4 regions of the Turicibacter sp. KK003 genome follow, and region 3 is predicted to be linked to each of the others. Evidence: a T-box and tRNA genes for the amino acid it is inferred to sense, from the RefSeq annotation. Region 3 holds a T-box; the other regions hold tRNA genes.
What was found. A T-box is a leader RNA that pairs with one kind of tRNA and senses whether it is charged. The one in region 3 lies ahead of tyrS (tyrosine--tRNA ligase), so its partner is inferred to be a tRNA-Tyr.
Positions count from the first base shown of each region.

Region 1: it has a tRNA-Tyr gene. The T-box ahead of tyrS (tyrosine--tRNA ligase) is inferred to sense a tRNA for this amino acid. The anticodon was not compared.
Region 2: it has a tRNA-Tyr gene. The T-box ahead of tyrS (tyrosine--tRNA ligase) is inferred to sense a tRNA for this amino acid. The anticodon was not compared.
Region 4: it has a tRNA-Tyr gene. The T-box ahead of tyrS (tyrosine--tRNA ligase) is inferred to sense a tRNA for this amino acid. The anticodon was not compared.

Region 1 is NZ_CP142738.1:777,944-785,310, forward strand. It holds gene VXM77_RS03790 (DegT/DnrJ/EryC1/StrS family aminotransferase) at 1-963, shown strand, start outside; gene VXM77_RS03795 (transposase) at 1,165-2,355, opposite strand; tRNA gene VXM77_RS03800 (tRNA-Glu) at 2,666-2,742, shown strand; tRNA gene VXM77_RS03805 (tRNA-Val) at 2,757-2,832, shown strand; tRNA gene VXM77_RS03810 (tRNA-Gln) at 2,841-2,915, shown strand; tRNA gene VXM77_RS03815 (tRNA-Lys) at 2,921-2,996, shown strand; tRNA gene VXM77_RS03820 (tRNA-Arg) at 3,004-3,080, shown strand; tRNA gene VXM77_RS03825 (tRNA-Glu) at 3,096-3,172, shown strand; tRNA gene VXM77_RS03830 (tRNA-Pro) at 3,187-3,263, shown strand; tRNA gene VXM77_RS03835 (tRNA-Met) at 3,273-3,349, shown strand; tRNA gene VXM77_RS03840 (tRNA-Ser) at 3,368-3,460, shown strand; tRNA gene VXM77_RS03845 (tRNA-Met) at 3,480-3,555, shown strand; tRNA gene VXM77_RS03850 (tRNA-Asp) at 3,559-3,634, shown strand; tRNA gene VXM77_RS03855 (tRNA-Lys) at 3,653-3,728, shown strand; tRNA gene VXM77_RS03860 (tRNA-Arg) at 3,736-3,812, shown strand; tRNA gene VXM77_RS03865 (tRNA-Glu) at 3,828-3,904, shown strand; tRNA gene VXM77_RS03870 (tRNA-Val) at 3,919-3,994, shown strand; tRNA gene VXM77_RS03875 (tRNA-Gln) at 4,003-4,077, shown strand; tRNA gene VXM77_RS03880 (tRNA-Lys) at 4,083-4,158, shown strand; tRNA gene VXM77_RS03885 (tRNA-Leu) at 4,194-4,282, shown strand; tRNA gene VXM77_RS03890 (tRNA-Arg) at 4,291-4,367, shown strand; tRNA gene VXM77_RS03895 (tRNA-Glu) at 4,384-4,460, shown strand; tRNA gene VXM77_RS03900 (tRNA-Val) at 4,475-4,550, shown strand; tRNA gene VXM77_RS03905 (tRNA-Thr) at 4,557-4,632, shown strand; tRNA gene VXM77_RS03910 (tRNA-His) at 4,637-4,712, shown strand; tRNA gene VXM77_RS03915 (tRNA-Gly) at 4,717-4,790, shown strand; tRNA gene VXM77_RS03920 (tRNA-Glu) at 5,688-5,764, shown strand; tRNA gene VXM77_RS03925 (tRNA-Val) at 5,779-5,854, shown strand; tRNA gene VXM77_RS03930 (tRNA-Thr) at 5,861-5,936, shown strand; tRNA gene VXM77_RS03935 (tRNA-Tyr) at 5,953-6,037, shown strand; tRNA gene VXM77_RS03940 (tRNA-Gln) at 6,046-6,120, shown strand; tRNA gene VXM77_RS03945 (tRNA-Lys) at 6,126-6,201, shown strand; tRNA gene VXM77_RS03950 (tRNA-Leu) at 6,237-6,325, shown strand; rRNA gene rrf (5S ribosomal RNA) at 6,332-6,440, shown strand; tRNA gene VXM77_RS03960 (tRNA-Asn) at 6,451-6,527, shown strand; tRNA gene VXM77_RS03965 (tRNA-Met) at 6,580-6,656, shown strand; tRNA gene VXM77_RS03970 (tRNA-Ser) at 6,675-6,767, shown strand; tRNA gene VXM77_RS03975 (tRNA-Met) at 6,787-6,862, shown strand; tRNA gene VXM77_RS03980 (tRNA-Asp) at 6,866-6,941, shown strand; tRNA gene VXM77_RS03985 (tRNA-Phe) at 6,953-7,028, shown strand; tRNA gene VXM77_RS03990 (tRNA-Gln) at 7,037-7,111, shown strand; tRNA gene VXM77_RS03995 (tRNA-Lys) at 7,117-7,192, shown strand; tRNA gene VXM77_RS04000 (tRNA-Leu) at 7,228-7,316, shown strand; rRNA gene rrf (5S ribosomal RNA) at 7,324-7,367, shown strand, end outside.
Region 2 is NZ_CP142738.1:321,301-328,667, reverse strand. It holds gene VXM77_RS01625 (ISL3 family transposase) at 1-546, opposite strand, end outside; gene ahpC (alkyl hydroperoxide reductase subunit C) at 730-1,293, opposite strand; gene VXM77_RS01615 (transposase family protein) at 1,893-2,462, shown strand; gene VXM77_RS01610 (ISL3 family transposase) at 2,435-3,229, shown strand; tRNA gene VXM77_RS01605 (tRNA-Leu) at 3,497-3,580, opposite strand; tRNA gene VXM77_RS01600 (tRNA-Lys) at 3,589-3,664, opposite strand; tRNA gene VXM77_RS01595 (tRNA-Val) at 3,670-3,745, opposite strand; tRNA gene VXM77_RS01590 (tRNA-Phe) at 3,750-3,825, opposite strand; tRNA gene VXM77_RS01585 (tRNA-Asp) at 3,844-3,919, opposite strand; tRNA gene VXM77_RS01580 (tRNA-Met) at 3,923-3,998, opposite strand; tRNA gene VXM77_RS01575 (tRNA-Ser) at 4,018-4,110, opposite strand; tRNA gene VXM77_RS01570 (tRNA-Ile) at 4,128-4,204, opposite strand; tRNA gene VXM77_RS01565 (tRNA-Met) at 4,216-4,292, opposite strand; tRNA gene VXM77_RS01560 (tRNA-Ala) at 4,320-4,395, opposite strand; tRNA gene VXM77_RS01555 (tRNA-Pro) at 4,416-4,492, opposite strand; tRNA gene VXM77_RS01550 (tRNA-Arg) at 4,500-4,576, opposite strand; tRNA gene VXM77_RS01545 (tRNA-Leu) at 4,585-4,673, opposite strand; tRNA gene VXM77_RS01540 (tRNA-Lys) at 4,708-4,783, opposite strand; tRNA gene VXM77_RS01535 (tRNA-Gln) at 4,789-4,863, opposite strand; tRNA gene VXM77_RS01530 (tRNA-Tyr) at 4,872-4,956, opposite strand; tRNA gene VXM77_RS01525 (tRNA-Thr) at 4,973-5,048, opposite strand; tRNA gene VXM77_RS01520 (tRNA-Val) at 5,055-5,130, opposite strand; tRNA gene VXM77_RS01515 (tRNA-Glu) at 5,145-5,221, opposite strand; tRNA gene VXM77_RS01510 (tRNA-Asn) at 5,231-5,307, opposite strand; rRNA gene rrf (5S ribosomal RNA) at 5,320-5,428, opposite strand; rRNA gene VXM77_RS01500 (23S ribosomal RNA) at 5,602-7,367, opposite strand, start outside.
Region 3 is NZ_CP142738.1:1,710,918-1,718,284, forward strand. It holds gene tnpA (IS200/IS605 family transposase) at 1-313, opposite strand, end outside; gene VXM77_RS08440 (septation ring formation regulator EzrA) at 522-2,249, opposite strand; gene rpsD (30S ribosomal protein S4) at 2,906-3,505, shown strand; gene tyrS (tyrosine--tRNA ligase) at 3,596-4,861, opposite strand; T-box leader at 4,972-5,175, opposite strand; gene VXM77_RS08455 (substrate-binding domain-containing protein) at 5,220-6,209, opposite strand; gene VXM77_RS08460 (bifunctional 3-deoxy-7-phosphoheptulonate synthase/chorismate mutase) at 6,429-7,367, opposite strand, start outside.
Region 4 is NZ_CP142738.1:2,473,093-2,480,459, forward strand. It holds rRNA gene VXM77_RS12080 (23S ribosomal RNA) at 1-2,095, opposite strand, end outside; tRNA gene VXM77_RS12085 (tRNA-Ala) at 2,140-2,215, opposite strand; tRNA gene VXM77_RS12090 (tRNA-Pro) at 2,236-2,312, opposite strand; tRNA gene VXM77_RS12095 (tRNA-Arg) at 2,320-2,396, opposite strand; tRNA gene VXM77_RS12100 (tRNA-Leu) at 2,405-2,493, opposite strand; tRNA gene VXM77_RS12105 (tRNA-Lys) at 2,535-2,610, opposite strand; tRNA gene VXM77_RS12110 (tRNA-Gln) at 2,616-2,690, opposite strand; tRNA gene VXM77_RS12115 (tRNA-Tyr) at 2,699-2,783, opposite strand; tRNA gene VXM77_RS12120 (tRNA-Thr) at 2,800-2,875, opposite strand; tRNA gene VXM77_RS12125 (tRNA-Val) at 2,882-2,957, opposite strand; tRNA gene VXM77_RS12130 (tRNA-Glu) at 2,972-3,048, opposite strand; tRNA gene VXM77_RS12135 (tRNA-Asn) at 3,058-3,134, opposite strand; rRNA gene rrf (5S ribosomal RNA) at 3,147-3,255, opposite strand; rRNA gene VXM77_RS12145 (23S ribosomal RNA) at 3,429-6,322, opposite strand; rRNA gene VXM77_RS12150 (16S ribosomal RNA) at 6,415-7,367, opposite strand, start outside.

The DNA of each region.
Region 1 (7,367 bases), 930 kb from region 3:
AGAAAAGCTTTGGTTCTTTCGAGTGGTACGGTGGCTATCCGTCTTGCCTTGAAGTCGCTTGGTGTGAAAAGTGGGGATGTCGTTTTCTGGTCATCAATTACGTATCCTCCATCTTGTCAAGCTATACTTTCTTTAGGAGCAACGCCAGTATTTATCGATATTGATCCTTTAACTTGGGGGATGTGCCCACAATCTTTAAGGCTAGCCTTTCAACAATTAAAAGAGAAAGGGCAACGACCACGTGCCGTTGTCGTTGTTAATTTGTATGGCCAAAGTGCGGATATGGATCCTATTTTAGAGATTTGTCATGAGTATGGAGTGCCTGTTTTAGAAGAGGCAGCTGAGTCATTAGGTGCGACTTATAAAGGACGTATGAGTGGTACCCTAGGCGCAGTAGGGATTTATTCCTTTAATAAAAATAAGATAATTACGACTTTATTTGGAGGGGGAGCATTAATATCAAATGACCCCTCATACGTTGATAAAGCTAGAGATTGTTTATCTGAGAATAGAAATGATTTAATGTCACCTATCGCGGCAAGTATAGGGCGTAGGCAACTTGAGGTGTTGGCTAAACGTCTTGAAAGAAAAAAAGAAATTTATGAAACGTATAGGCGCGCTTTTAAAGAGATAGGTGAAATAGAAATGATGAATATTTGCGATTATGGACATTCGAATTACTGGTTATCTGTTATGACGGTTAAGAGGGGTTCTGTAGTAACCAGTAAGGAAATTATGGAAAAATTGAAATCTCATCATATTGAATCACGACTTGTTTGGAAGCCAATGCATTTTCAACCGGATTTTTCCGACTTTCCTTTTTTTACAATACAGGAGGGGACTTCTATTGCAGAGGATTATGCAAATAGAGGGATTTGCTTGCCTTCTGATACCCAAATGACACAAGGGGAACAAGAGCGAGTGGTAAATATTGTTAAACAATTGTTTATAAATAGTAAGTAATGAACTAAAAGATTGAAAGTAACCGGATAAGATATTACGGGTACTTTCTTTTTTATCGTTTTAAAGATTTGACTTATCTTAAAAAGAGATCGGGGATTGGATTAGGGGAGTGTGCAGAAAAAGTTATTAATTATTTAAGTTTAAAACTATTAATGTGCAATTTTTAAGAAAAATTTTCCAAGGAATGAAAATACACTTACCCTATGCAATTTTCAACTCTTCAAAAATGGTTTTTAATTCCACACCTTTTTGAGCTTTATGATAAATTAATTTCACTAATTCTTGTTTTTGCTTTCGTTGACACTGGCGTAAACTGTCACCCAAACAACGATTATTTAACGTTATTCGTTTTAAATAAAGGTAAACGAATTGAATCATTAACATCAATCGTTTAATCCCTTGTAAAGTTCGAATTTGATAGTTCCCCATTCCGAAATTTTGCTTCACTTCTCGGAAGAAAATTTCAATAGGCCAACGTTTAGTATAGTGTTTAAGTAGTTGTTTGGCAGACATTTTCAAATCATGACTCATAAAACAACGTAAAGCTTTTTCTTCCAAAGGAGCCGTTTGGGGCCAACTTAAAATGATTTGGACGACATGTCCCCCTCTTATTCGTCCCTTATATAGATATGTATAATAACGCTCAGATCCGACGGTCACTAAGTCGAGATCATGAAGGGATAATGTTTTCGCAAATTGTTTCAGTTGAATTCCGTTGGGACGGTAACCTTTAGGAAGAATGATTCGATTCGTTTTAATCGCTCCTAAATAATGAAACCCGACTTGCTTAGCCGTTTGAAGGAGAGCTTCACACGTATACCAACTATCCGCTAAGACATAGCCTTTATAGGGAGGTTTGGGTAATTCCATCAGAGCTCTTCGAACGAGTTCGATTTTACTCTGTTTCTCTTTTTCATAGGGAATGATTTGATAAGGAAGAATTAAATCCTCACATTGAAGCATCAAGGCGACAAATTGATGACCATAAACGTGTTGATGATGAAGATGAGAAAAGTGCCAGCTACATCCTTGAATAGGATGTGTTGCCCGTGACGAAGGTTTAGTTTTAACACAAGTCGTATCATCAACCATCACGTAAATAGGTTGTTGAGTTTGATAAGAACGCTGATAGATACAGGATAAAACATAGGTTTGAATCTGGTGACTGATCGCCTCCTCATCCCAAGGACTATCCGTTAAAAATCGTCCAAAACTTGTCCGATGACAGTGTTTAACGGCAGAGATTTTCCCCTGATAATTTTCCTGAATCATCAAGTTTAGAAACTGGTTAACATGATTAAACTGAGGTTTAGATAAGAATAAATCTAAATCAAGTTGTTTTAAAAATTTGAAAATTGAATTTGAATCTGATATAATACTATCCATGAACATTAACTTAATTCCCCCTCGTTAATTGGTTGTAGGAGACTTAATTATACAGGGATTTAAGTTAATGTTTTTTCTTTTTTTACTGGTATTTTATAGCTGGAAATTAATTGGAAGTAGTTTTGCACATTAATAGTTTAAAAAATTTAAAATAGGTAATATTAAAAAAGTAATAATTTTTTCAGAAAAAAACTTTGACAAATAAAAAGAATGATGATATTATAAAAAAGTCCTAAAAAACGACAAAAACAAATAAAAAAAGTATTTGACAAATCTTGTTGGATGTGTTAAGATAAAAAAAGTCGTCTTGAGAGAAGGCCCGTTGGTGAAGCGGTTTAACACACATGCCTTTCACGCATGCATACACGGGTTCGAATCCCGTACGGGTCACCATTAAAAATAAAAGTGGAGGATTAGCTCAGCTGGGAGAGCATCTGCCTTACAAGCAGAGGGTCGGCGGTTCGAGCCCGTCATCCTCCACCATATAAGAATGGGCTATAGCCAAGCGGTAAGGCAACGGACTTTGACTCCGTCATGCGCTGGTTCGAATCCAGCTAGCCCAGCCAACGATGTCCTGCTAGCTCAGTTGGTAGAGCATCTGACTTTTAATCAGAGGGTCAGAGGTTCGAGTCCTCTGCAGGACACCATTTTAAAGCGCCCATAGCTCAATTGGATAGAGCGTTTGACTACGGATCAAAAGGTTAGGGGTTCGACTCCTCTTGGGCGCGCCATAAAAAGTGTTAAGAGGCCCGTTGGTGAAGCGGTTTAACACACATGCCTTTCACGCATGCATACACGGGTTCGAATCCCGTACGGGTCACCATTAAAAATAAAGATCGGGAAGTGGCTCAGCTTGGTAGAGCACCTGGTTTGGGACCAGGGGGTCGCAGGTTCGAATCCTGTCTTCCCGACCATAATAAGAAGGCGGAGTAGCTCAACTGGCTAGAGCGTACGGTTCATACCCGTGAGGTTGGGGGTTCGAGTCCCTCCTCCGCTACCAAAACGAATATGGAAAAATGGAGGAATACCCAAGTCCGGCTGAAGGGATCGGTCTTGAAAACCGACAGGGCGTGAAAGCGTCGCGGGGGTTCGAATCCCTCTTCCTCCGCCATATTAAAATAAATAAACATCGCGGGGTGGAGCAGTTGGTAGCTCGTCGGGCTCATAACCCGAAGGTCGCAGGTTCAAGTCCTGTCCCCGCAACCAAAAGGTCCAGTGGTGTAGCGGTTAACATGCCTGCCTGTCACGCAGGAGATCGCGGGTTCGATTCCCGTCTGGACCGCCATTTAAATAATAAATAAAAGTCCTGCTAGCTCAGTTGGTAGAGCATCTGACTTTTAATCAGAGGGTCAGAGGTTCGAGTCCTCTGCAGGACACCATTTTAAAGCGCCCATAGCTCAATTGGATAGAGCGTTTGACTACGGATCAAAAGGTTAGGGGTTCGACTCCTCTTGGGCGCGCCATAAAAAGTGTTAAGAGGCCCGTTGGTGAAGCGGTTTAACACACATGCCTTTCACGCATGCATACACGGGTTCGAATCCCGTACGGGTCACCATTAAAAATAAAAGTGGAGGATTAGCTCAGCTGGGAGAGCATCTGCCTTACAAGCAGAGGGTCGGCGGTTCGAGCCCGTCATCCTCCACCATATAAGAATGGGCTATAGCCAAGCGGTAAGGCAACGGACTTTGACTCCGTCATGCGCTGGTTCGAATCCAGCTAGCCCAGCCAATGATGTCCTGCTAGCTCAGTTGGTAGAGCATCTGACTTTTAATCAGAGGGTCAGAGGTTCGAGTCCTCTGCAGGACACCATTTTGAAAAAAGGCGCGTGCCTGAAATAATGAAATGCCTGGGTGGCGGAACTGGTAGACGCACAGGACTTAAAATCCTGCGGGTGGTGACACCCGTGCCGGTTCGATTCCGGCCCTAGGCACCAACTTAAAAGCGCCCATAGCTCAATTGGATAGAGCGTTTGACTACGGATCAAAAGGTTAGGGGTTCGACTCCTCTTGGGCGCGCCATAAAAAGTGTTAAAAAGGCCCGTTGGTGAAGCGGTTTAACACACATGCCTTTCACGCATGCATACACGGGTTCGAATCCCGTACGGGTCACCATTAAAAATAAAAGTGGAGGATTAGCTCAGCTGGGAGAGCATCTGCCTTACAAGCAGAGGGTCGGCGGTTCGAGCCCGTCATCCTCCACCATAAAGAGCCGGAATAGCTCAATTGGTAGAGCAACTGACTTGTAATCAGTAGGTTGCGGGTTCAAGTCCTGCTTCCGGCACCATATGGCGATTGTGGCGAAGTGGTTAACGCATCGGATTGTGGCTCCGACATTCGTGGGTTCGATTCCCATCAGTCGCCCCAGTATGCGGGTGTAGTTTAATGGTAGAACTTCAGCCTTCCAAGCTGACTGTGAGAGTTCGATTCTCTTCACCCGCTCCAATATGAATTTTAACATCCTTCGGGGTGTTTTTTTTTTGCATCTATCTTATTCTTTCGCCCTATATGTATCATTAAATTAAGGTTTCTATTTAAATATAGTCAATGAGGGTAAAAAAACTTTCTGAATGCTTATTGAAGACTAGTTTAAAATTAAATACGCCAATTTGAGTGTAAATCGTAATAAAAAGAAAGTAATAGGTTTAGTAGATATATCTAGATTAAATAAGCTTGGTGCGAAAAGTAATTTTTGAACTTTTAAAAAAGGTCCATGTTTTTTATTAAATGTGTGTCATATGTTTTGGTACCCACATGTAAAAGCGGATGACGGAAAGAGGCACATTTATTAAAGAGAAGTGGGGGATAGGTTGGTTTAATAGACAAGAATAGACTTATTAAGCGGTTATCATTACTTCAAATGATGCGCTATTAACTTTAGGTTTCTGAAATGGATAGGTCATATTTCACTTAAGGAGAGTAGAATAGATGAAGGATATTAGAAATTTTCGTTTTAGGATGGTTATAGATTTTTTTTATACGTGGTACTTATTATTTAGAAGGGGAGAAGACGTTATATTATTGAAGTGAACGGTTATAAGGTTTTCCAATCGAGGATAACGTGAGAAGACTATTAATGATTGATTATCTGTTAAGGATACTTGTTCAATAGCATGGATACGATATTTACGCTTAATGAATCCCATTTAAATAAAACTCAGGGATCTTGTGAAATCAGATTATAGACTTTTTATGCTCAACTTATTTATCACGTGAAACATTCCATTGAGGCTTTAATAGGAAAGGAAGGTTGGATAGAGTAAAAGAGACTGAAAAAATAAAAAAAACAAAAAAACTTTTTGACATAGGGTTTGAATCGTGATAAAATAAAAAAGTCGAAAAGGCCCGTTGGTGAAGCGGTTTAACACACATGCCTTTCACGCATGCATACACGGGTTCGAATCCCGTACGGGTCACCATTAAAAATAAAAGTGGAGGATTAGCTCAGCTGGGAGAGCATCTGCCTTACAAGCAGAGGGTCGGCGGTTCGAGCCCGTCATCCTCCACCATAAAGAGCCGGAATAGCTCAATTGGTAGAGCAACTGACTTGTAATCAGTAGGTTGCGGGTTCAAGTCCTGCTTCCGGCACCATATAACAAAAGAATACGGTGGGGTAGCGAAGTGGCTAAACGCGGCGGACTGTAAATCCGCTCTCTGAGAGTTCGGCGGTTCGAATCCGTCCCCCACCACCACTTAAGAATGGGCTATAGCCAAGCGGTAAGGCAACGGACTTTGACTCCGTCATGCGCTGGTTCGAATCCAGCTAGCCCAGCCAATGATGTCCTGCTAGCTCAGTTGGTAGAGCATCTGACTTTTAATCAGAGGGTCAGAGGTTCGAGTCCTCTGCAGGACACCATTTTGAAAAAAGGCGCGTGCCTGAAATAATGAAATGCCTGGGTGGCGGAACTGGTAGACGCACAGGACTTAAAATCCTGCGGGTGGTGACACCCGTGCCGGTTCGATTCCGGCCCTAGGCACCAAAAAGGTCCAGTAATGATAGCAAGAAGGTTACACCTGTTCCCATACCGAACACAGAAGTTAAGCTTCTTAGCGCCGATTGTAGTACGAAAGTGCGAGAGTAGGACGTTGCTGGGCAATAAAAAAAGCCTCAATAGCTCAGTTGGTTAGAGCACTTGACTGTTAATCAAGGGGTCCTAGGTTCGAGTCCTAGTTGGGGCGCCATAAAATATTATCTTTTAGAAAGATTATATTTGAAAAATTAATATAAAATGAAGGCGGAGTAGCTCAACTGGCTAGAGCGTACGGTTCATACCCGTGAGGTTGGGGGTTCGAGTCCCTCCTCCGCTACCAAAATAAATATGGAAAAATGGAGGAATACCCAAGTCCGGCTGAAGGGATCGGTCTTGAAAACCGACAGGGCGTGAAAGCGTCGCGGGGGTTCGAATCCCTCTTCCTCCGCCATATTAAAATAAATAAACATCGCGGGGTGGAGCAGTTGGTAGCTCGTCGGGCTCATAACCCGAAGGTCGCAGGTTCAAGTCCTGTCCCCGCAACCAAAAGGTCCAGTGGTGTAGCGGTTAACATGCCTGCCTGTCACGCAGGAGATCGCGGGTTCGATTCCCGTCTGGACCGCCATTTAAATAAAAGGCTTGGTAGCTCAGTCGGTAGAGCAAAGGACTGAAAATCCTTGTGTCGGCGGTTCGATTCCGTCCCAAGCCACCATTTAAGAATGGGCTATAGCCAAGCGGTAAGGCAACGGACTTTGACTCCGTCATGCGCTGGTTCGAATCCAGCTAGCCCAGCCAATGATGTCCTGCTAGCTCAGTTGGTAGAGCATCTGACTTTTAATCAGAGGGTCAGAGGTTCGAGTCCTCTGCAGGACACCATTTTGAAAAAAGGCGCGTGCCTGAAATGATGAAATGCCTGGGTGGCGGAACTGGTAGACGCACAGGACTTAAAATCCTGCGGGTGGTGACACCCGTGCCGGTTCGATTCCGGCCCTAGGCACCAAAAAAGGTCCAGTAATGATAGCAAGAAGGTCACACCTGTTCCCATACCGAA
Region 2 (7,367 bases), 1.1 Mb from region 3:
GAAGGACATTGCTCCCTCGGCCGATTTAACCGACTTAAACTCGTCAAAACAAAGAACTTTTGGGAGAGAATTAAAGGGAAGCGGCTGTTCTTCATAGGAAGAATGAATGACGCGGTTAACGGTTGAATGAGAAACGTTAAGCTCACGTGCAATATCTGTTTCGGATTTCTTATGACTAGCTTCTAAAAAGATGGCTTGTTTTACGGGAGTGGAAATAAAACAATTAGGGTTAACAAGAGATGTTTCTAGGGTAAATGTTCGGTCGCAATGACGGCATTTATAACGTTGTTTTTTTAAGTCTAGATAAGCATCAAATCCGGAAATTTTGACTAGCTTAATACGTGAAGTTTTGAAGCCGTGTTTAATGATATTTGAGTCAAAAGAATGACCACAGTGGTAGCAACGAGTCGGTTGAAAAGAAAGAGTTCCCAAAATAAGTTTAGAACGAACATTCTTAATCTGAGTTTCTTGGATACAATTTTTTGAAAAAGTAATATTTTTATCTTTTAAATCAAGTAAAGTTGAGATACAATTAGTGTGAGACATAAACCCAATCCTTTCGTGTTTTTTTGGTCGATTACATTGTATAGAATTTGGGACGTTATGTCTCTTTTTTTGTACTTATTTTTTAATTCCAATAAAAGAGGTGTGGGCATCACCCACACCAAATATTATAGAACCAAAATAAAAAGAGAGCATAATGCTCTCTTTTTATTTTGAAATTATATCTTATAATTTACCTACTAAGTCTAAGCTTGGAGTTAATGTTTCTGCACCTGGTTGCCATTTTGCAGGACATACTTGATCACCATGTTCAGCAACGAATTGAGCAGCTTGAACTTTACGTAATAACTCTTCCGCGTTACGTCCAATTCCATTGTCATGGATTTCATACGCTTTGATTACACCTTCTGGATTTACTACAAAGCTTCCACGTAATGCTAATCCTTCTTCTTCGATCATAACTTCAAAGTTACGAGTTAAAGTTCCTGTTGGGTCAGCTAACATAGGGTATTTAATTTTACCGATTGTTTCTGTAGCATCTGCCCATGCTTTATGTACGAAATGAGTATCTGTTGATACTGAATAAATTTCACATCCGATTTCTTGGAATTTAGCATAGCTATCTGCTAAATCTCCTAATTCAGTTGGACATACAAATGTAAAGTCTGCTGGATAGAAGAAAAATACTGACCATTTTCCTTTAATTGATTCAGAAGTTACCTCTTTGAATTCCCCATTATGATATGCTTGTACTGCAAATTCTTTAACTTGAGTATTGATTAAAGACATTCTTATTTCCTCCTTTATTATCAGTAATAATTACTAATATCATTATATAGTTAAAATAAAAGAAAGTCAATACAAATAATATTAAATTTTAAGTTAATCAAAGTAATATAATAAATTTTATCATAACAATGTGATGAAAAAAGAAATCCTACATATTATTACTTAAATGTATATATTATATACTACTTTTCATGACTAGCATCATACTCGCCTCAATTAATTAAATAAAAATTAACCCTTATTTTTGAGAGGACTTACAAGAAGAAAAAAGCTTTGCATTCTAATACGCGTGATTTAATCAAAGACATTATTCCGAAACAGAACTGTATCTTCATATAATCCTGACCCCCTAGACGATATAAATCAATTCTGATCTTTTGGGTTATACACTGGTATAGGATTAGAAAAGACTTTTACAATAATCTAACTTTTATTGAGTGTTTTAAAAACTTATCTTTTTTAGGTTCTATAATTTTTGGTGTGGGTGGGATTACTCACACCTTTTTGATTGCCATAAATATTGAGACAAAAAAAAGAGACATAGTCCCCAAAATCCTATACAATGTAATCGGCTAAAACAACACGAAAGGATTGGTTTTATGTCTCATACTAATTGTATCTCAACTTTACTTGATTTAAAAGATAAAAATATTACTTTTTCAGAAAATTGTATCCAGGAAACTCAGATTAAGAATGTTCGTTCTAAACTTATTTTAGGGACTCTTTCTTTTCAACCGACTCATTGCTACCACTGTGGTCATTCTTTTGACTCAAATATCATTAAACACGGCTTCAAAACTTCACGTATTAAGCTAGTCAAAATTTCCGGATTTGATGCTTATCTAGACTTAAAAAAACAACGTTATAAATGCCGTCATTGTGACCGAACATTTACCCTAGAAACATCTCTTGTTAACCCTAATTGTTTTATTTCCACTCCCGTAAAACAAGCCATCTTTTTAGAAGCTAGTCATAAGAAATCCGAAACAGATATTGCACGTGAGCTTAACGTTTCTCATTCAACCGTTAACCGCGTCATTCATTCTTCCTATGAAGAACAGCCGCTTCCCTTTAATTCTCTCCCAAAAGTTCTTTGTTTTGACGAGTTTAAGTCGGTTAAATCGGCCGAGGGTCACCTGCCATGCGAAGCATGTATCCTCCATTGGTAGGGAACGGAGCAATGTCCTTCATTTTTTGTGATGCGTCCAATGGAAAGCTAATTGATATCGTTGAAGACCGTCGCTTAAGTACACTAAGGACTTATTTTATGCGATTTTCTAAAGCAGCTCGTGAAGGTGTAACCCACGTCGTCATTGACATGTACGCCCCTTATATGACACTCATTAAAGAGGTATTCCCTAAGGCTAAGATTGTTTTAGATAAATTTCATATCGTTCAACTAGTCTCTCGTGCTCTTAATAAAACACGCATTCGTTTCATGAATCAAAATAAAGAGTTTTATAATAAATTCAAACATTATTGGCGACTTCTCTTAAAAGCCCAAGAAGATCTTAATGCCACTCATTACTTCTATTCCAACTGCTTCAAAAAGATGATCTCTCAACAAGAAATTATTGACTTTTTATTAGCCCTAGACCCTGAACTAAAGGAGACTTATGATTTCTACCAAACTGTCCAACAGGCTATTAAACTTCGTAACCTTGAAATATTTCATCATGCCATTCAACACCCCTCTGATCTGCTTTCACACGAAATGAAAACAGCTTTAAAAACACTCACTCATTATCAAGACTATGTCAAAAATACAATTGAAACTCCTTATACCAATGGAGTACTCGAAGGAATTAACAACAATATCAAAGTCATTAAGCGAATCGCTTTTGGATACCGTAGTTTCTACCATTTCAAAGCAAGAATTTTGATTATTCATAAATACACTTTTGAACAAAAAAAGAAGAGGAATCAAACCATCTAAAGAATAGCCTAATTCCTCCCGATTATATGTATAGATTTTATTCACCCACACTATTTGACAAAGAACCCTTTTTTATATAAGGCAGCCTCCTTTATTCACAGTATAGATTGTGATTTCTATTTACTAGAGTTAAACCATGATGATATATACTAAAAAAGCATATAAAAAAAACTGGTTTATAACCAGTTTCTTTTATATGCAATGGTATTTATTCTCTAAAATAAAAAAAGATAATACTATAATAAAGATTACCTTATTTTACTATAATGGTGCGGGTGACAGGAGTTGAACCTGCACACCAAAGGTACTAGAGCCTAAATCTAGCGCGTCTGCCAATTCCGCCACACCCGCATTATGAATGGTGTCCTGCAGAGGACTCGAACCTCTGACCCTCTGATTAAAAGTCAGATGCTCTACCAACTGAGCTAGCAGGACTTTTATGGTGGAGGATGACGGGCTCGAACCGCCGACCCTCTGCTTGTAAGGCAGATGCTCTCCCAGCTGAGCTAATCCTCCATCATGGTGGCTTGGGACGGAATCGAACCGCCGACACAAGGATTTTCAGTCCTTTGCTCTACCGACTGAGCTACCAAGCCTTTTATTTATTATTTAAATGGCGGTCCAGACGGGAATCGAACCCGCGATCTCCTGCGTGACAGGCAGGCATGTTAACCGCTACACCACTGGACCTTTTGGTTGCGGGGACAGGACTTGAACCTGCGACCTTCGGGTTATGAGCCCGACGAGCTACCAACTGCTCCACCCCGCGATGTTTATTTATTTTAATATGGCGGAGGAAGAGGGATTCGAACCCCCGCGACGCTTTCACGCCCTGTCGGTTTTCAAGACCGATCCCTTCAGCCTGACTTGGGTATTCCTCCGAATAATGTATGAAAAGTGGTGGACCCTGTAGGACTCGAACCTACGACCGATCGGTTATGAGCCGATAGCTCTAACCAACTGAGCTAAGGGTCCGGTCCTATTTTTGGTAGCGGAGGAGGGACTCGAACCCCCAACCTCACGGGTATGAACCGTACGCTCTAGCCAGTTGAGCTACTCCGCCATGATACTAACATGATACTTATTTAATTGGTGGAGACTAGGGGGATCGAACCCCTGACCTCCTGCGTGCAAGGCAGGCGCTCTCCCAGCTGAGCTAAGTCCCCATTCTCTTTTTCTTTTTTAATGGTCGGGAAGACAGGATTCGAACCTGCGACCCCCTGGTCCCAAACCAGGTGCTCTACCAAGCTGAGCCACTTCCCGTTTTTTATGGCGCGCCCAAGAGGAGTCGAACCCCTAACCTTTTGATCCGTAGTCAAACGCTCTATCCAATTGAGCTATGGGCGCTATTTAGTTGGTGCCTAGGGCCGGAATCGAACCGGCACGGGTGTCACCACCCGCAGGATTTTAAGTCCTGTGCGTCTACCAGTTCCGCCACCCAGGCATATCGTTATTTCAGGCACGCGCCTTTTTCAAAATGGTGTCCTGCAGAGGACTCGAACCTCTGACCCTCTGATTAAAAGTCAGATGCTCTACCAACTGAGCTAGCAGGACATCATTGGCTGGGCTAGCTGGATTCGAACCAGCGCATGACGGAGTCAAAGTCCGTTGCCTTACCGCTTGGCTATAGCCCATTCTTAAGTGGTGGTGGGGGACGGATTCGAACCGCCGAACTCTCAGAGAGCGGATTTACAGTCCGCCGCGTTTAGCCACTTCGCTACCCCACCGTATTCTTTTGTTATATGGTGCCGGAAGCAGGACTTGAACCCGCAACCTACTGATTACAAGTCAGTTGCTCTACCAATTGAGCTATTCCGGCTCTTTATGGTGGAGGATGACGGGCTCGAACCGCCGACCCTCTGCTTGTAAGGCAGATGCTCTCCCAGCTGAGCTAATCCTCCACTTTTATTTTTAATGGTGACCCGTACGGGATTCGAACCCGTGTATGCATGCGTGAAAGGCATGTGTGTTAAACCGCTTCACCAACGGGCCATTTTTTAATGGCGCCCCAACTAGGACTCGAACCTAGGACCCCTTGATTAACAGTCAAGTGCTCTAACCAACTGAGCTATTGAGGCTTTTTATTTATGGCCTAGCGACGTCCTACTCTCGCACTTGCGTACTACCCTCGGCGCTAAGGAGCTTAACTTCTGTGTTCGGTATGGGAACAGGTGTGCCCTCCTTGCCCTTATCACTAGACCTTCTGTCAGATCTTATCAATCTCACAAAACTAGATATCTTCTGCTTACTTCTTCTTGTCCGGCAACTCTCGCATCACAGTGGTAAAGTTCAATAACTGTTCATCACCTTCGTGATTCCTCAGTTCTTTTCACTTTCTGCCTGTGATAATCGCTCGTTTTTGCCTTTCCTATTTAGTTAAGTCCTCGATCGATTAGTATCAGTCCGCTTCATCTGTCACCAAACTTCCACTCCTGACCTATCTACCTCGTCGTCTTCAAGGGATCTTACTTCTTTCGAATGGGAAATCTCATCTTGAGGGGGGCTTCACGCTTAGATGCTTTCAGCGTTTATCCCTTCCACACGTAGCTACCCAGCTATGCTCCTGGCAGAACAACTGGTACACCAGCGGTGTGTCCATCCCGGTCCTCTCGTACTAAGGACAGCTCCTCTCAAATTTCCTACGCCCACGACGGATAGGGACCGAACTGTCTCACGACGTTCTGAACCCAGCTCGCGTACCGCTTTAATGGGCGAACAGCCCAACCCTTGGGACCGACTACAGCCCCAGGATGCGATGAGCCGACATCGAGGTGCCAAACCTCCCCGTCGATGTGAACTCTTGGGGGAGATCAGCCTGTTATCCCCGGGGTAGCTTTTATCCGTTGAGCGACGGCCCTTCCATTCGGTACCGCCGGATCACTAAGCCCGACTTTCGTCCCTGCTCGACTTGTTGGTCTCGCAGTCAAGCTCCCTTCTGCCTTTACACTCTTCGAATGATTTCCAACCATTCTGAGGGAACCTTTGGGCGCCTCCGTTACTCTTTGGGAGGCGACCGCCCCAGTCAAACTGCCCACCTGACACTGTCCCCTGACCAGCTCATGGCCACGGGTTAGAACCCCAGTAACACAAGGGTAGTATCCCAACAGCGACTCCTCCAAGACTGGCGTCCTGGTCTCTTCGTCTCCTACCTATCCTGTACATGTGTCACCAGTGCTCAATATCAAGCTACAGTAAAGCTCCACGGGGTCTTTCCGTCCTGTCGCGGGTAACCTGCATCTTCACAGGTACTATGATTTCACCGAGTCTCTTGTTGAGACAGCGCCCAGATCGTTACGCCTTTCGTGCGGGTCGGAACTTACCCGACAAGGAATTTCGCTACCTTAGGACCGTTATAGTTACGGCCGCCGTTTACTGGGGCTTCAATTCAAAGCTTCGCTTGCGCTAACCTCTCCTCTTAACCTTCCAGCACCGGGCAGGCGTCAGCCCCTATACATCACCTTGCGGTTTAGCAGAGACCTGTGTTTTTGATAAACAGTCGCCTGGGCCTTTTCACTGCGGCTTGCTTTCACAAGCACCCCTTCTCCCGAAGTTACGGGGTCATTTTGCCGAGTTCCTTAACAAGAGTTCTCTCGCTCATCTTAGGATTCTCTCCTCGCCTACCTGTGTCGGTTATCGGTACGGGCACCTAATAAATTATCCCTAGAAGCTTTTCTTGGAAGCGTGACATCAGCTGACTTCACCCTTTCGGGCTTTCGGCATCACAGCTCAATGTTTCGCCATGCGGATTTGCCTACATGACCACCTCACTGCTTACACGTGAATCCATTCACACGCTCAACTTAGCCTTCTCCGTCACTCCTTCAGTTTATTAAGTGGTACAGGAATCTCTACCTGTTGTCCATCGGCTACGCCTTTCGGCCTCACCTTAGGTCCCGACTTACCCAGGGCGGACGAGCCTTCCCCTGGAAACCTTAGGCTTTCGATGGATAGGATTCTCACCTATCTTTCGCTACTCACACCGGCATTCTCACTTCTAACCGCTCCACAGCTCCTTCCGGTACTGCTTCTCCGCTGTTAGAACGCTCTCCTACCACTGACACTTCGTGTCAATCCGCAGCTTCGGCGGTCCGTTTAGCCCCGGTACATTTTCGGCGCAGAGTCACTCGACTAGTGAGCT
Region 3 (7,367 bases):
GCCGATTTCCAAATTTGTATTTCAAATTTGCATGTTTATCAAACATCATCAATGCACTCTTTCCTTTCAAATATCCCATAAAACTAGATACACTCATTTTAGGTGGAATACTTACTAACATATGGACATGATCTGGCATTAAATGCCCTTCAATAATTTCAACTCCTTTATAGGCACAAAGTTGTTTTAAAATATCTCTTATACTTGTTTTATATTGATTATATATTATTTTTCGTCTATACTTAGGAGTAAACACAATATGGTATTTGCACATCCATTTTGTGTGCGATAAACTATTTGTTTGATTCGCCATAAAAATCACCTTCTCTTCTAAAATAGTAGCTTAAACAACTCTATTATAGGAAAAAAGGTGATTTTTTAATGGGGTTATAAACTTTTATTCGCCACCCGCATAGCGGGTGGTTTTATGCTTCACACGCTTTGCGTGTTCAACAGACTAAAGTCTCTAATAAAAAGAAAAACTATCTACTCGTTAACGAACGACATAGATAGTTTTCCCCCTAAACCAATCCCATTTTTACTTGTTGTTTAAATTGTTTAAATGTTATTTCAAAGGATGCTCCCTCAACCTCTTTTAATAACTCATACATTTTTTTTATAACTGTGGCATAATTTCCTTGACGAAATTGATCCTCTGCAATGGTCAAATCCACGACGTACATTCCCTCACGCTCGATATATCGATGACCATAAATCATTAATCGTTCCGCAAGTTGTGCCTCTAAAACCTCTGTCTCTACACGCGTTGAAAGCTCATCAATCGATGCCTGAACAAGCGTCAATTGTTTATCAATTTCCGCAATATTAATCGGAAGACGACCGATCGTATCAAAAAGCAATTGAACAGAAAAATTCGCTCGTTTAATTAGCTCTACTGTTTCTTCATTCTCAATTGGAAAACGAACTTGATGATACATCCCTTTTAACTGATTAAACGTCTTTAACAACATTAACGCTTTTTGACGACATTCCTTTTCCCCTGCATAAAGTCCTTCAATCTCACCATCAAATAATCGTAATTGCTCTTTTAATTCAATGCCTTGTTGCCCCATTGATGTGAGTTCTCGAACAAGTGTTGAATTAGCCGTTTGATTTTCCTCTATTCGACCCAGTAAATAAGTAAACTCATTATTTACAATTTTCAGCTCATTTAAAAGTAAATTAAATTGTTGCTCTTCCTCCTCTGGAAGACGATAATTATCCTTTATATTTTCGTAACGAGCGTTTAATGTTTCTCCTTGCTCCTTAATCTGTTGCATGGTCACCTTCATCTTCATGACCATTTCTTTGATCGTCGTTTGAAGATCGTACTCTTTTTTCATAAATTCAATCATTTGCTTTGCATTATCATGAATCTCTAATAACGTCGCTTCAATTCTTTCAAAATCAAAACGTTTAATCCACTGAGGAATCTCTTCTAACTGACCATGATAATAAGAGATCGTTTCTTTTATCTGTAAATGCTTGAGGTAAACTCCAGATGAAATAATCGTTTCATAACTTTTTAATACTTCTCTTAATAAAGGTTTTAACTCATTTGTCAATGTTTCCTTGTAAAGAGGCGCCCGTTCAAACATATAAGTAATTGTTTCGATATGTGATTTAATTAATTCTAATGTTTCATCTGCCAAATCATAGTTGCAATCATCCATACATTCATTAAATTTCAAAAAGAAAACTTCAACATCTTTAAATAAGGTCTTCATTTCTTCTTTAAAATCAGAGTATTTTTCCTCTTCCGTTTCATAGCGAAATTTAAGTTGTTCAAAAGAGTCTTTTAAAGCGATGACATTTGAACGATTACGCTCCTCTGATTTCTTTAACGCTTTAATTTCTTCAATTAATTGTTCAACTTCTTCTTTTAATCCATCAAGCGTTTGTTGTAACTCCATTAATTGCTCATCGGCTTCTGAGAAGCTTTTATCTGCAACGAGTTCCTCCGTATAAATAATTTGTTCGGTTACCATAATAAAATCTGACTCTAATTTTCCCCAACGACGTTCCCATTGTTGAACCAATTTGACAATTCGCTCACTCTTTTTAGTACTGCGAAGCTTGGCTAATTCAAATGGAACGGTCTGATTAGAAATCTCATGTTTCATATAATCTAAATCATCAATTTTCGCATAATATTGCTTCTTCTTTGAGACAATAATGACTGAATAAATTAATACAATGGCCAATATAACAATCATTAGGATCAAAATAAGTAATTTAAAATCTATCATAGTATCCTCCCACCATGTTTTATAAATGAGTTATTGTTAAATAATCATATCATAATTTGATAAAAAATCCTATGCTTTCTACGGTTTTCTACTGACTTTTTAAGAAACGACACTGATCATTAACCTCTCATTTTTTTCTTTTCTAAATGAAGAAAATGATTGCTTTTCTTATCCTATCCAACCCCTATAGGTCGACTCATCCTCGGTATCTTCACTTCTTATATTAGACCCGAAGATAGAAAACTTTCACGAAATACCCCAAACAAGAGGGATTTGGAAAACACAATCTCCATCTTGAAGACATTAAAACACATTTATAGCAACACTTTCTGCAACTAATTGTCGAAACCATTCAAATTGATAGAATTTATGATGAAATTTTTAGAAATTGTTTAGAACTTTGATTTTTTGTTGACAATAATATTGAATCTTGATATTATACTGGAGTGCGTTGATGAAAGGCAGCTTTTTATCTAACTGTGATGATTAGATTAAACCTCAATATTCCCTTTAAAGGGATTGATGGCATATCGTATAACCTTTTGGCTGCAAAGGCGAGGATATGGGATTTTAATCTAACTTATAGTATCGGATAAATTTTCTCCTTTTTTGATATGCAAAATCAAAATTCTGACAAATTAAAAGGAGGTCATAGCATGGCTCGTTATACTGGACCAAGCTGGAAAATTTCTCGTCGTTTAGGATACTCAATCTTAGAAAACGGTAAAGAATTACAAAAACGCCCTTATGCACCTGGGCAACACGGACAAGCACGTAAAAAAATCTCTGAATACGGATTACAATTACAAGAAAAACAAAAATTACGTCATGCATATGGAATGACTGAGCGTCAATTCCGTCGTACATACGACCGCGCTGGTAAATTACAAGGTAAACATGGTGAGAACTTCTTATACTTATTAGAATCTCGTCTTGATAACTTAGTATACCGTTTAGGATTAGCTAACACTCGTCGTCAAGCACGTCAGTTAGTTAACCATGGTCACATCTTAGTAGATGGACAACGCGTTGATATCCCATCTTACTCAGTAAAACCAGGACAAACAATCAGCGTTCGTGAAAAGTCAGCTAACTTAGCTATTATCAAAGCTGCTTTAGAAGGAACTGTTCACCGTCCAGACTTCGTATCATTCGATGAAGCTACAATGACTGGAACATTCGTACGTTTACCAGAACGTTCTGAAGTATTCGCTGATATCCACGAAAACTTAATCGTAGAGTTCTACAGCCGTTAATCTTTAATCTAACGGTAAAAAAGACTTCGAGCAATCGAAGTCTTTTTTTTATTCAATTCAATAAAAAAAGGAAAGAATTTATCTTTCCTTTTAAACATGTTTAATTAAGAAATATTTTTTCTTTCCACGACGAATAACTGTAAATTTACCACCAATGGCTTGTTCTTTAGAAACTACATAGTCTAAGTCCTTCACCTTTTCACCGTTAATAGAAATTGAGTTATTATTAATGAACTCACGTGATTCACGTTTTGAGCTTGCTGCTTTCGCAAAAACAAGGGCATCAACTAAGTTTAAATCTTCTGCTAATTCAACTGAAGGCACATCTTTAAACCCAACTTCAATCTCTTCAGCTGATAGATCTGATAAATTCCCGCTAAATAATGCTTGAGTAATTTTTAAAGCTTGCTCATAAGCCTCGTACCCGTGAACAAGTGTCACCACTTCTTTCGCTAATGCCTTTTGTGCTAAACGTTCATGTGGTGCCGCTGTAAATGCTTCTTCAATCGCATTAATTTCTTCCTGTGATAAGAAAGTAAAATATTTTAAGAATTTAATCGCATCTTCATCCGCCGTATTAATTAAAAACTGATACATTTCATAAGGAGTTGTTTTCGTACGATCTAGCCAAATCGCTCCACCAGCAGTTTTTCCGAATTTTGTTCCATCAGACTTTGTCACTAATGGCATCGTTAACCCAACTGCTTTCGCCTCATGGCCCATCGTTTTACGGATTAATTCTAACCCTGATGTAATATTCCCCCATTGATCTGATCCACCAATTTGAAGAACACATTTTTTAGTCTCGTATAAGTGTTTAAAATCCATCCCTTGTAAAATTGTGTATGAAAACTCGGTAAATGTCATTCCGTGATCTAAACGAGAGCATACCGTATCTTTCGCCAAAATATAATTAATATTAAAGTATTTTCCGAAGTCACGTAAAAATTCAATCATACTTAAATTTGATGTCCAATCATAGTTATTTACTAACTCAGCCGCGTTTGATTGATCACCAAACTCAAGAAACTGCGACAACTGACGTTTAATACTTTCTGACCATTTAATAACCGTCTCATGGCTATTTTCTTGGCGTTCTGCTGAACGTCCTGTTGGGTCTCCAATTAATCCTGTAGCCCCTCCTACAAGTGGAAGTGGCTTATGCCCTGCTCGTTGAAATCTCTTTAACGTTAAAATAGGAAGTAATGATCCAATATGTAAACTATCTGCCGTTGGGTCAAATCCACAATAAAGTTTAATATTTCCTTCTTCCATTAATGCATCTAATGCTTCTAAATCTGTACAGTCGTTAATTAAACCACGCCACTGTAATTCTTTTAAAAATTCATTCTTCATAGGTTCACCTCATTTAATCATTTTTAGATCATTCACTTCCTTAAAGCATGCTAGATTCGAACCTCTTCTTCGCGCCATAAAAAAAACCCTTCAGATGTTTAAAAACATCATGAAGGGACGAAATGTCGCGGTACCACCCTACTTGTTAAATATCGTCTATTTAACCACTCAAGTTGATAACGGTAAAAACCGGTTCTAACGAACATGCTCCAAGAATGTAATTCGTGATTATCACGGCCTTAGTTCTCACCAATCACTAAGTCTCTGTCACTGCCCTTTAATAATCATTACTTGTGTCTTATCATTGCATTATTATTAACGTTTGGATTATAACAAATTATATCTTATACTGTCAAGATTATCGAGTCGTTTGACGCCAAACAAATGAGTGAGGTAACGTAATTTGAGTTTCCGTAATTTCTTCCTCTTTCATCAATTTAGTTAATAAGCGCATGGCAACAGCCCCAATATCATAAGTCGGAATGTTAATTGTACTTAATTGTGGGCGTGACATAATCGCATATTTTGTATTTTGGAATCCGATAATTTCTAAATCTTGAGGAACATTAATTCCATGATCAATGGCCGCATTCATAAACATGACAGCTACCGAATCACGAACCGCTAAAGCTGCTTCTGGCGCTTTATTATTATCAAAAAACTCTTTAAACGCATTTAATGAACTTTCAAATTTAGTATATAAACCTAAGACACGAGGTTCTAATCCCGCTTCCTCTAATGCTCGACGATACCCTTGTTCTTTTAAATCGTTCATCGCATGGTGTGAACTTGAAGTAATAAACGCGATATCTTTATTTCCGTTTTCAATTAACTTTTTAGTTGCTTCATAAGCAGCTAATTCATAATCAATTAAAACAGCGGGTAAACGACCTTCTAAATCTTTAACTGATAATAATACAGTTGGAACCGTGTCCGTAGCTAATCGCTCAACCTCATCATCTGTTAATTTATCGGCCATCATTAAAACACCATCAACCTGAGAAGCAATCATATTTTGCCACGCATTATTCGCAATATCATTTTCATTATGTGTGACATTTAAGAACACAGAATAGCGATATTTATCCGCAATATCAGCTACCCCATCGATCATTTCCGATGCTGATGCACGTGAACATGTTGGGACAATCAGTCCAACATTAGTTGAACGGCGACTCGCTAATCCTCGTGCAATCGCATTAGGACGATATCCCAACTCCTTAATTGCTGTTAAAACACGCTCACGTGTTTTTGGTTTTACCTTTTCAGGGTTATTTAACACGCGTGAAACGGTCGCTAATGAAACATCTGCAACACGTGCCACGTCATAAATGGTTACTTTAGACATATCATACACTCCTACTGCTTTAAAATTTCCTGCACTTTTTTATTTTGATTACTCACAATTATCGACATTGTAAGCACTAATATTGTCTGTTTATTCAACTCTCTCTACCATTTTATAAGAATTGTACTTATTTATCAACATTTTAATGAAAATTTTCATTTTTAAATCGCTTGCTTTTTCTACTTATTTTTAGTATGGACAGGAAATGTTTAACTTATTCTAGTTGCGTAGTTTTTTGTAAAATAAATCAAATTCTTCTAAACTCATTTGCTGATTAGCATCCGATAACGCCAACATTGGGTTTGGATGTACCTCAGCCATAATTCCATCAGCTCCAACCGCTAAAGCCGCCTTTGCAATCGGTAATAAAATATCCTTACGTCCTGTTGAGTGGGTAATATCAACAAAAACAGGTAAATGCGTTTCACGTTTTAAAATAGGCACTGCTGAAATATCTAATGTATTACGTGTTGCCTTTTCATATGTACGAATTCCACGTTCGCATAACATCACATTTGGATTTCCATGCATCGCAATATATTCCGCAGCATTGACAAACTCTTCAATGGTTGCACTTAATCCGCGCTTTAATAAAACCGGTTTGTTAATATGCCCTAATGCTTTTAGCAGGGAAAAGTTCTGCATATTACGTGCCCCAATTTGGATGACATCAACGTATGGTAAGGCGGCCTCTAAATCACCTGCATCCATGATTTCACTCACCACACGTAAACCATATTTTTTAGCTGCTTCCGACATCATCTTTAACCCTTCAATACCAAGCCCTTGGAAATCATAAGGAGATGTACGTGGCTTAAATGCCCCACCTCTAATATACTTTAATCCTTTTTCAGATAGATTTTTTGCAACACGCTCCATTTGTTCCTTTGATTCTACGCTACATGGACCGAAAACAAAGGTCGGTTCACCATCACCAATCATATCCCCTTGAACATCGATGACAGTATCTTCTAATTTATTTTTACGCGAAACGAGTAATCCCTTTTTATGACTTTTCTCTTCTTGAAGTTTGACACTTACTTTAAAAATTTCTTTGAATACGTGAATCAGCATCTCATCTGTTAAGGGTCCCTGATTTTTTTCTCTTAACTTTTCTATAATTTGCTGTTCACGAATCGGATCATATTTTTTTAATCC
Region 4 (7,367 bases), 760 kb from region 3:
GTGCTCAATATCAAGCTACAGTAAAGCTCCACGGGGTCTTTCCGTCCTGTCGCGGGTAACCTGCATCTTCACAGGTACTATGATTTCACCGAGTCTCTTGTTGAGACAGCGCCCAGATCGTTACGCCTTTCGTGCGGGTCGGAACTTACCCGACAAGGAATTTCGCTACCTTAGGACCGTTATAGTTACGGCCGCCGTTTACTGGGGCTTCAATTCAAAGCTTCGCTTGCGCTAACCTCTCCTCTTAACCTTCCAGCACCGGGCAGGCGTCAGCCCCTATACATCACCTTGCGGTTTAGCAGAGACCTGTGTTTTTGATAAACAGTCGCCTGGGCCTTTTCACTGCGGCTTGCTTTCACAAGCACCCCTTCTCCCGAAGTTACGGGGTCATTTTGCCGAGTTCCTTAACAAGAGTTCTCTCGCTCATCTTAGGATTCTCTCCTCGCCTACCTGTGTCGGTTATCGGTACGGGCACCTAATAAATTATCCCTAGAAGCTTTTCTTGGAAGCGTGACATCAGCTGACTTCACCCTTTCGGGCTTTCGGCATCACAGCTCAATGTTTCGCCATGCGGATTTGCCTACATGACCACCTCACTGCTTACACGTGAATCCATTCACACGCTCAACTTAGCCTTCTCCGTCACTCCTTCAGTTTATTAAGTGGTACAGGAATCTCTACCTGTTGTCCATCGGCTACGCCTTTCGGCCTCACCTTAGGTCCCGACTTACCCAGGGCGGACGAGCCTTCCCCTGGAAACCTTAGGCTTTCGATGGATAGGATTCTCACCTATCTTTCGCTACTCACACCGGCATTCTCACTTCTAACCGCTCCACAGCTCCTTCCGGTACTGCTTCTGTGCTGTTAGAACGCTCTCCTACCACTGACACTTCGTGTCAATCCGCAGCTTCGGCGGTCCGTTTAGCCCCGGTACATTTTCGGCGCAGAGTCACTCGACTAGTGAGCTATTACGCACTCTTTAAAGGATGGCTGCTTCTAAGCCAACCTCCTAGTTGTCTGTGCATCTCCACATCCTTTTCCACTTAACGGACACTTGGGGGCCTTAGCTGGCGGTCTGGGCTCTTTCCCTTTTGACCATGGACCTTATCACCCACAGTCTGACTCCCGATCATATCTATCTGGCATTCGGAGTTTGATTGAGATCAGTACCCCGAGGTGGGGCCATCACCCATTCAGTGCTCTACCTCCAGTAGACTCTTATCGAGGCTAGCCCTAAAGCTATTTCGGAGAGAACCAGCTATATCCGTGTTCGATTGGAATTTCACCCCTAGCCACAAGTCATCCAAGCACTTTTCAACGTGCCCTGGTTCGGCCCTCCAGTCAGTGTTACCTGACCTTCAGCCTGCTCATGGCTAGCTCACACGGTTTCGGGTCTACAACATCGTACTCCTCGCCCTATTCAGACTCGCTTTCGCTTCGGCTCCGTCTCTTCAACTTAACCTTGCACGATATCGTAACTCGCCGGTTCATTCTACAAAAGGCACGCCATCACCCTTTAACGGGCTCTGACTAGTTGTAGGCACACGGTTTCAGGTTCTCTTTCACTCCCCTTCCGGGGTTCTTTTCACCTTTCCCTCACGGTACTGGTTCACTATCGGTCACTAGGTAGTATTTAGCCTTACGAGATGGTCCTCGTTGCTTCCGACGGGATTTCTCGTGTCCCGCCGTACTCAGGATCCCTTCCCTGCTTCACACAATTTCACCTACGGGACTCTCACCCCCTCCGGTTGGCCTTCCCAGACCATTCGGCTATCATGTTCAGTCATTTCTGAAGGTCCTTCTACCCCGGATTACTCCGGTTTGGGCTCCTCCCTGTTCGCTCGCCGCTACTTGGGGAATCGATGTTTCTTTCTTTTCCTCCAGGTACTTAGATGTTTCAGTTCCCTGGGTCTGTCTCCTCTATGGCTATTGATTCACCATACGGTGCTAGCGTATGACCACTAGCGGGTTTCCCCATTCGGATATCCCCGGCTCTTTGCTTACTTACAGCTCCCCGAGGCGTTTCGCCGTTTGTCGCGTCCTTCTTCGACTCCTAGTGCCTAGGCATCCTCCGTGCGCCCTTTATTACTTAACTTTTCTTCTTCAGAAGATATCTAGTTTTCAAAGATCAATTCTTTTTGGTGGAGACTAGGGGGATCGAACCCCTGACCTCCTGCGTGCAAGGCAGGCGCTCTCCCAGCTGAGCTAAGTCCCCATTCTCTTTTTATTTTTTAATGGTCGGGAAGACAGGATTCGAACCTGCGACCCCCTGGTCCCAAACCAGGTGCTCTACCAAGCTGAGCCACTTCCCGTTTTTTATGGCGCGCCCAAGAGGAGTCGAACCCCTAACCTTTTGATCCGTAGTCAAACGCTCTATCCAATTGAGCTATGGGCGCTATTTAGTTGGTGCCTAGGGCCGGAATCGAACCGGCACGGGTGTCACCACCCGCAGGATTTTAAGTCCTGTGCGTCTACCAGTTCCGCCACCCAGGCTTTTTATCTATGCTTTATGTGTTCTTTTTCAGTTAAAAAAATGGTGTCCTGCAGAGGACTCGAACCTCTGACCCTCTGATTAAAAGTCAGATGCTCTACCAACTGAGCTAGCAGGACATCATTGGCTGGGCTAGCTGGATTCGAACCAGCGCATGACGGAGTCAAAGTCCGTTGCCTTACCGCTTGGCTATAGCCCATTCTTAAGTGGTGGTGGGGGACGGATTCGAACCGCCGAACTCTCAGAGAGCGGATTTACAGTCCGCCGCGTTTAGCCACTTCGCTACCCCACCGTATTCTTTTATTATATGGTGCCGGAAGCAGGACTTGAACCCGCAACCTACTGATTACAAGTCAGTTGCTCTACCAATTGAGCTATTCCGGCTCTTTATGGTGGAGGATGACGGGCTCGAACCGCCGACCCTCTGCTTGTAAGGCAGATGCTCTCCCAGCTGAGCTAATCCTCCACTTTTATTTTTAATGGTGACCCGTACGGGATTCGAACCCGTGTATGCATGCGTGAAAGGCATGTGTGTTAAACCGCTTCACCAACGGGCCATTTTTTAATGGCGCCCCAACTAGGACTCGAACCTAGGACCCCTTGATTAACAGTCAAGTGCTCTAACCAACTGAGCTATTGAGGCTTTTTATTTATGGCCTAGCGACGTCCTACTCTCGCACTTGCGTACTACCCTCGGCGCTAAGGAGCTTAACTTCTGTGTTCGGTATGGGAACAGGTGTGCCCTCCTTGCCCTTATCACTAGACCTTCTGTCAGATTTCATCAATCTCACAAAACTAGATATCTTCTGCTTACTTCTTCTTGTCCGGCAACTCTCGCATCACAGTGGTAAAGTTCAATAACTGTTCATCACCTTCGTGATTCCTCAGTTCTTTTCACTTTCTGCCTGTGATAACCGCTCGTTTTTGCCTTTCCTATTTAGTTAAGTCCTCGATCGATTAGTATCAGTCCGCTTCATCTGTCACCAAACTTCCACTCCTGACCTATCTACCTCGTCGTCTTCAAGGGATCTTACTTCTTTCGAATGGGAAATCTCATCTTGAGGGGGGCTTCACGCTTAGATGCTTTCAGCGTTTATCCCTTCCACACGTAGCTACCCAGCTATGCTCCTGGCAGAACAACTGGTACACCAGCGGTGTGTCCATCCCGGTCCTCTCGTACTAAGGACAGCTCCTCTCAAATTTCCTACGCCCACGACGGATAGGGACCGAACTGTCTCACGACGTTCTGAACCCAGCTCGCGTACCGCTTTAATGGGCGAACAGCCCAACCCTTGGGACCGACTACAGCCCCAGGATGCGATGAGCCGACATCGAGGTGCCAAACCTCCCCGTCGATGTGAACTCTTGGGGGAGATCAGCCTGTTATCCCCGGGGTAGCTTTTATCCGTTGAGCGACGGCCCTTCCATTCGGTACCGCCGGATCACTAAGCCCGACTTTCGTCCCTGCTCGACTTGTTGGTCTCGCAGTCAAGCTCCCTTCTGCCTTTACACTCTTCGAATGATTTCCAACCATTCTGAGGGAACCTTTGGGCGCCTCCGTTACTCTTTGGGAGGCGACCGCCCCAGTCAAACTGCCCACCTGACACTGTCCCCTGACCAGCTCATGGCCACGGGTTAGAACCCCAGTAACACAAGGGTAGTATCCCAACAGCGACTCCTCCAAGACTGGCGTCCTGGTCTCTTCGTCTCCTACCTATCCTGTACATGTGTCACCAGTGCTCAATATCAAGCTACAGTAAAGCTCCACGGGGTCTTTCCGTCCTGTCGCGGGTAACCTGCATCTTCACAGGTACTATGATTTCACCGAGTCTCTTGTTGAGACAGCGCCCAGATCGTTACGCCTTTCGTGCGGGTCGGAACTTACCCGACAAGGAATTTCGCTACCTTAGGACCGTTATAGTTACGGCCGCCGTTTACTGGGGCTTCAATTCAAAGCTTCGCTTGCGCTAACCTCTCCTCTTAACCTTCCAGCACCGGGCAGGCGTCAGCCCCTATACATCACCTTGCGGTTTAGCAGAGACCTGTGTTTTTGATAAACAGTCGCCTGGGCCTTTTCACTGCGGCTTGCTTTCACAAGCACCCCTTCTCCCGAAGTTACGGGGTCATTTTGCCGAGTTCCTTAACAAGAGTTCTCTCGCTCATCTTAGGATTCTCTCCTCGCCTACCTGTGTCGGTTATCGGTACGGGCACCTAATAAATTATCCCTAGAAGCTTTTCTTGGAAGCGTGACATCAGCTGACTTCACCCTTTCGGGCTTTCGGCATCACAGCTCAATGTTTCGCCATGCGGATTTGCCTACATGACCACCTCACTGCTTACACGTGAATCCATTCACACGCTCAACTTAGCCTTCTCCGTCACTCCTTCAGTTTATTAAGTGGTACAGGAATCTCTACCTGTTGTCCATCGGCTACGCCTTTCGGCCTCACCTTAGGTCCCGACTTACCCAGGGCGGACGAGCCTTCCCCTGGAAACCTTAGGCTTTCGATGGATAGGATTCTCACCTATCTTTCGCTACTCACACCGGCATTCTCACTTCTAACCGCTCCACAGCTCCTTCCGGTACTGCTTCTCCGCTGTTAGAACGCTCTCCTACCACTGACACTTCGTGTCAATCCGCAGCTTCGGCGGTCCGTTTAGCCCCGGTACATTTTCGGCGCAGAGTCACTCGACTAGTGAGCTATTACGCACTCTTTAAAGGATGGCTGCTTCTAAGCCAACCTCCTAGTTGTCTGTGCATCTCCACATCCTTTTCCACTTAACGGACACTTGGGGGCCTTAGCTGGCGGTCTGGGCTCTTTCCCTTTTGACCATGGACCTTATCACCCACAGTCTGACTCCCGATCATATCTATCTGGCATTCGGAGTTTGATTGAGATCAGTACCCCGAGGTGGGGCCATCACCCATTCAGTGCTCTACCTCCAGTAGACTCTTATCGAGGCTAGCCCTAAAGCTATTTCGGAGAGAACCAGCTATATCCGTGTTCGATTGGAATTTCACCCCTAGCCACAAGTCATCCAAGCACTTTTCAACGTGCCCTGGTTCGGCCCTCCAGTCAGTGTTACCTGACCTTCAGCCTGCTCATGGCTAGCTCACACGGTTTCGGGTCTACAACATCGTACTCCTCGCCCTATTCAGACTCGCTTTCGCTTCGGCTCCGTCTCTTCAACTTAACCTTGCACGATATCGTAACTCGCCGGTTCATTCTACAAAAGGCACGCCATCACCCTTTAACGGGCTCTGACTAGTTGTAGGCACACGGTTTCAGGTTCTCTTTCACTCCCCTTCCGGGGTTCTTTTCACCTTTCCCTCACGGTACTGGTTCACTATCGGTCACTAGGTAGTATTTAGCCTTACGAGATGGTCCTCGTTGCTTCCGACGGGATTTCTCGTGTCCCGCCGTACTCAGGATCCCTTCCCTGCTTCACACAATTTCACCTACGGGACTCTCACCCCCTCCGGTTGGCCTTCCCAGACCATTCGGCTATCATGTTCAGTCATTTCTGAAGGTCCTTCTACCCCGGATTACTCCGGTTTGGGCTCCTCCCTGTTCGCTCGCCGCTACTTGGGGAATCGATGTTTCTTTCTTTTCCTCCAGGTACTTAGATGTTTCAGTTCCCTGGGTCTGTCTCCTCTATGGCTATTGATTCACCATACGGTGCTAGCGTATGACCACTAGCGGGTTTCCCCATTCGGATATCCCCGGCTCTTTGCTTACTTACAGCTCCCCGAGGCGTTTCGCCGTTTGTCGCGTCCTTCTTCGACTCCTAGTGCCTAGGCATCCTCCGTGCGCCCTTTATTACTTAACTTTTCTTCTTCAGAAGATATCTAGTTTTCAAAGATCAATTCTAGGAAAATCGAAATTCTCCCAAAACTAAACAGAACGTCTCTTTCTCCATAGAAAGGAGGTGATCCATCCCCACCTTCCGGTAGGGATACCTTGTTACGACTTCACCCCAATCATCTACCCCACCTTAGGCAGCTCCCTCCTTGCGGTTAGGCCACTGACTTCGGGTGTTGTAAACTCTCGTGGTGTGACGGGCGGTGTGTACAAGACCCGGGAACGTATTCACCGCGACATTCTGATTCGCGATTACTAGCGATTCCAACTTCATGTAGGCGAGTTGCAGCCTACAATCCGAACTGAGATTGGCTTTATGAGGTTTGCTCCACGTCACCGCTTCGCTTCTCTTTGTACCAACCATTGTAGCACGTGTGTAGCCCAGGTCATAAGGGGCATGATGATTTGACGTCATCCCCACCTTCCTCCAGTTTGTCACTGGCAGTCTCGTTAGAGTCCCCATCTCACTGCTGGCAACTAACGACAGGGGTTGCGCTCGTTGCGGGACTTAACCCAACATCTCACGACACGAGCTGACGACAACCATGCACCACCTGTATCCATTGTCCCCGAAGGAAACCCTCTATCTCTAGAGGCGTCAATGGTATGTCAAGACCTGGTAAGGTTCTTCGCGTTGCTTCGAATTAAACCACATGCTCCACCGCTTGTGCGGGTCCCCGTCAATTCCTTTGAGTTTCAGTCTTGCGACCGTACTCCCCAGGCGGAGTGCTTAATGCGTTAACTTCAGCACTGAGGTTCGACCCCCAACACTTAGCACTCATCGTTTACGGCGTGGACTACCAGGGTATCTAATCCTGTTTGCTCCCCACGCTTTCGCGCCTCAGTGTCAGTTGCAGACCAGGAAGCCGCCTTCGCCACTGGTGTTCCTCCATATCTCTACGCATTTCACCGCTACACATGGAATTCCACTTCCCTCTTCTGCACTCAAGTCAACCAGTTTCCAATGACCCTCCACGGTTAAGCCGTGGGCTTTCACATCAGACTTAATTAAC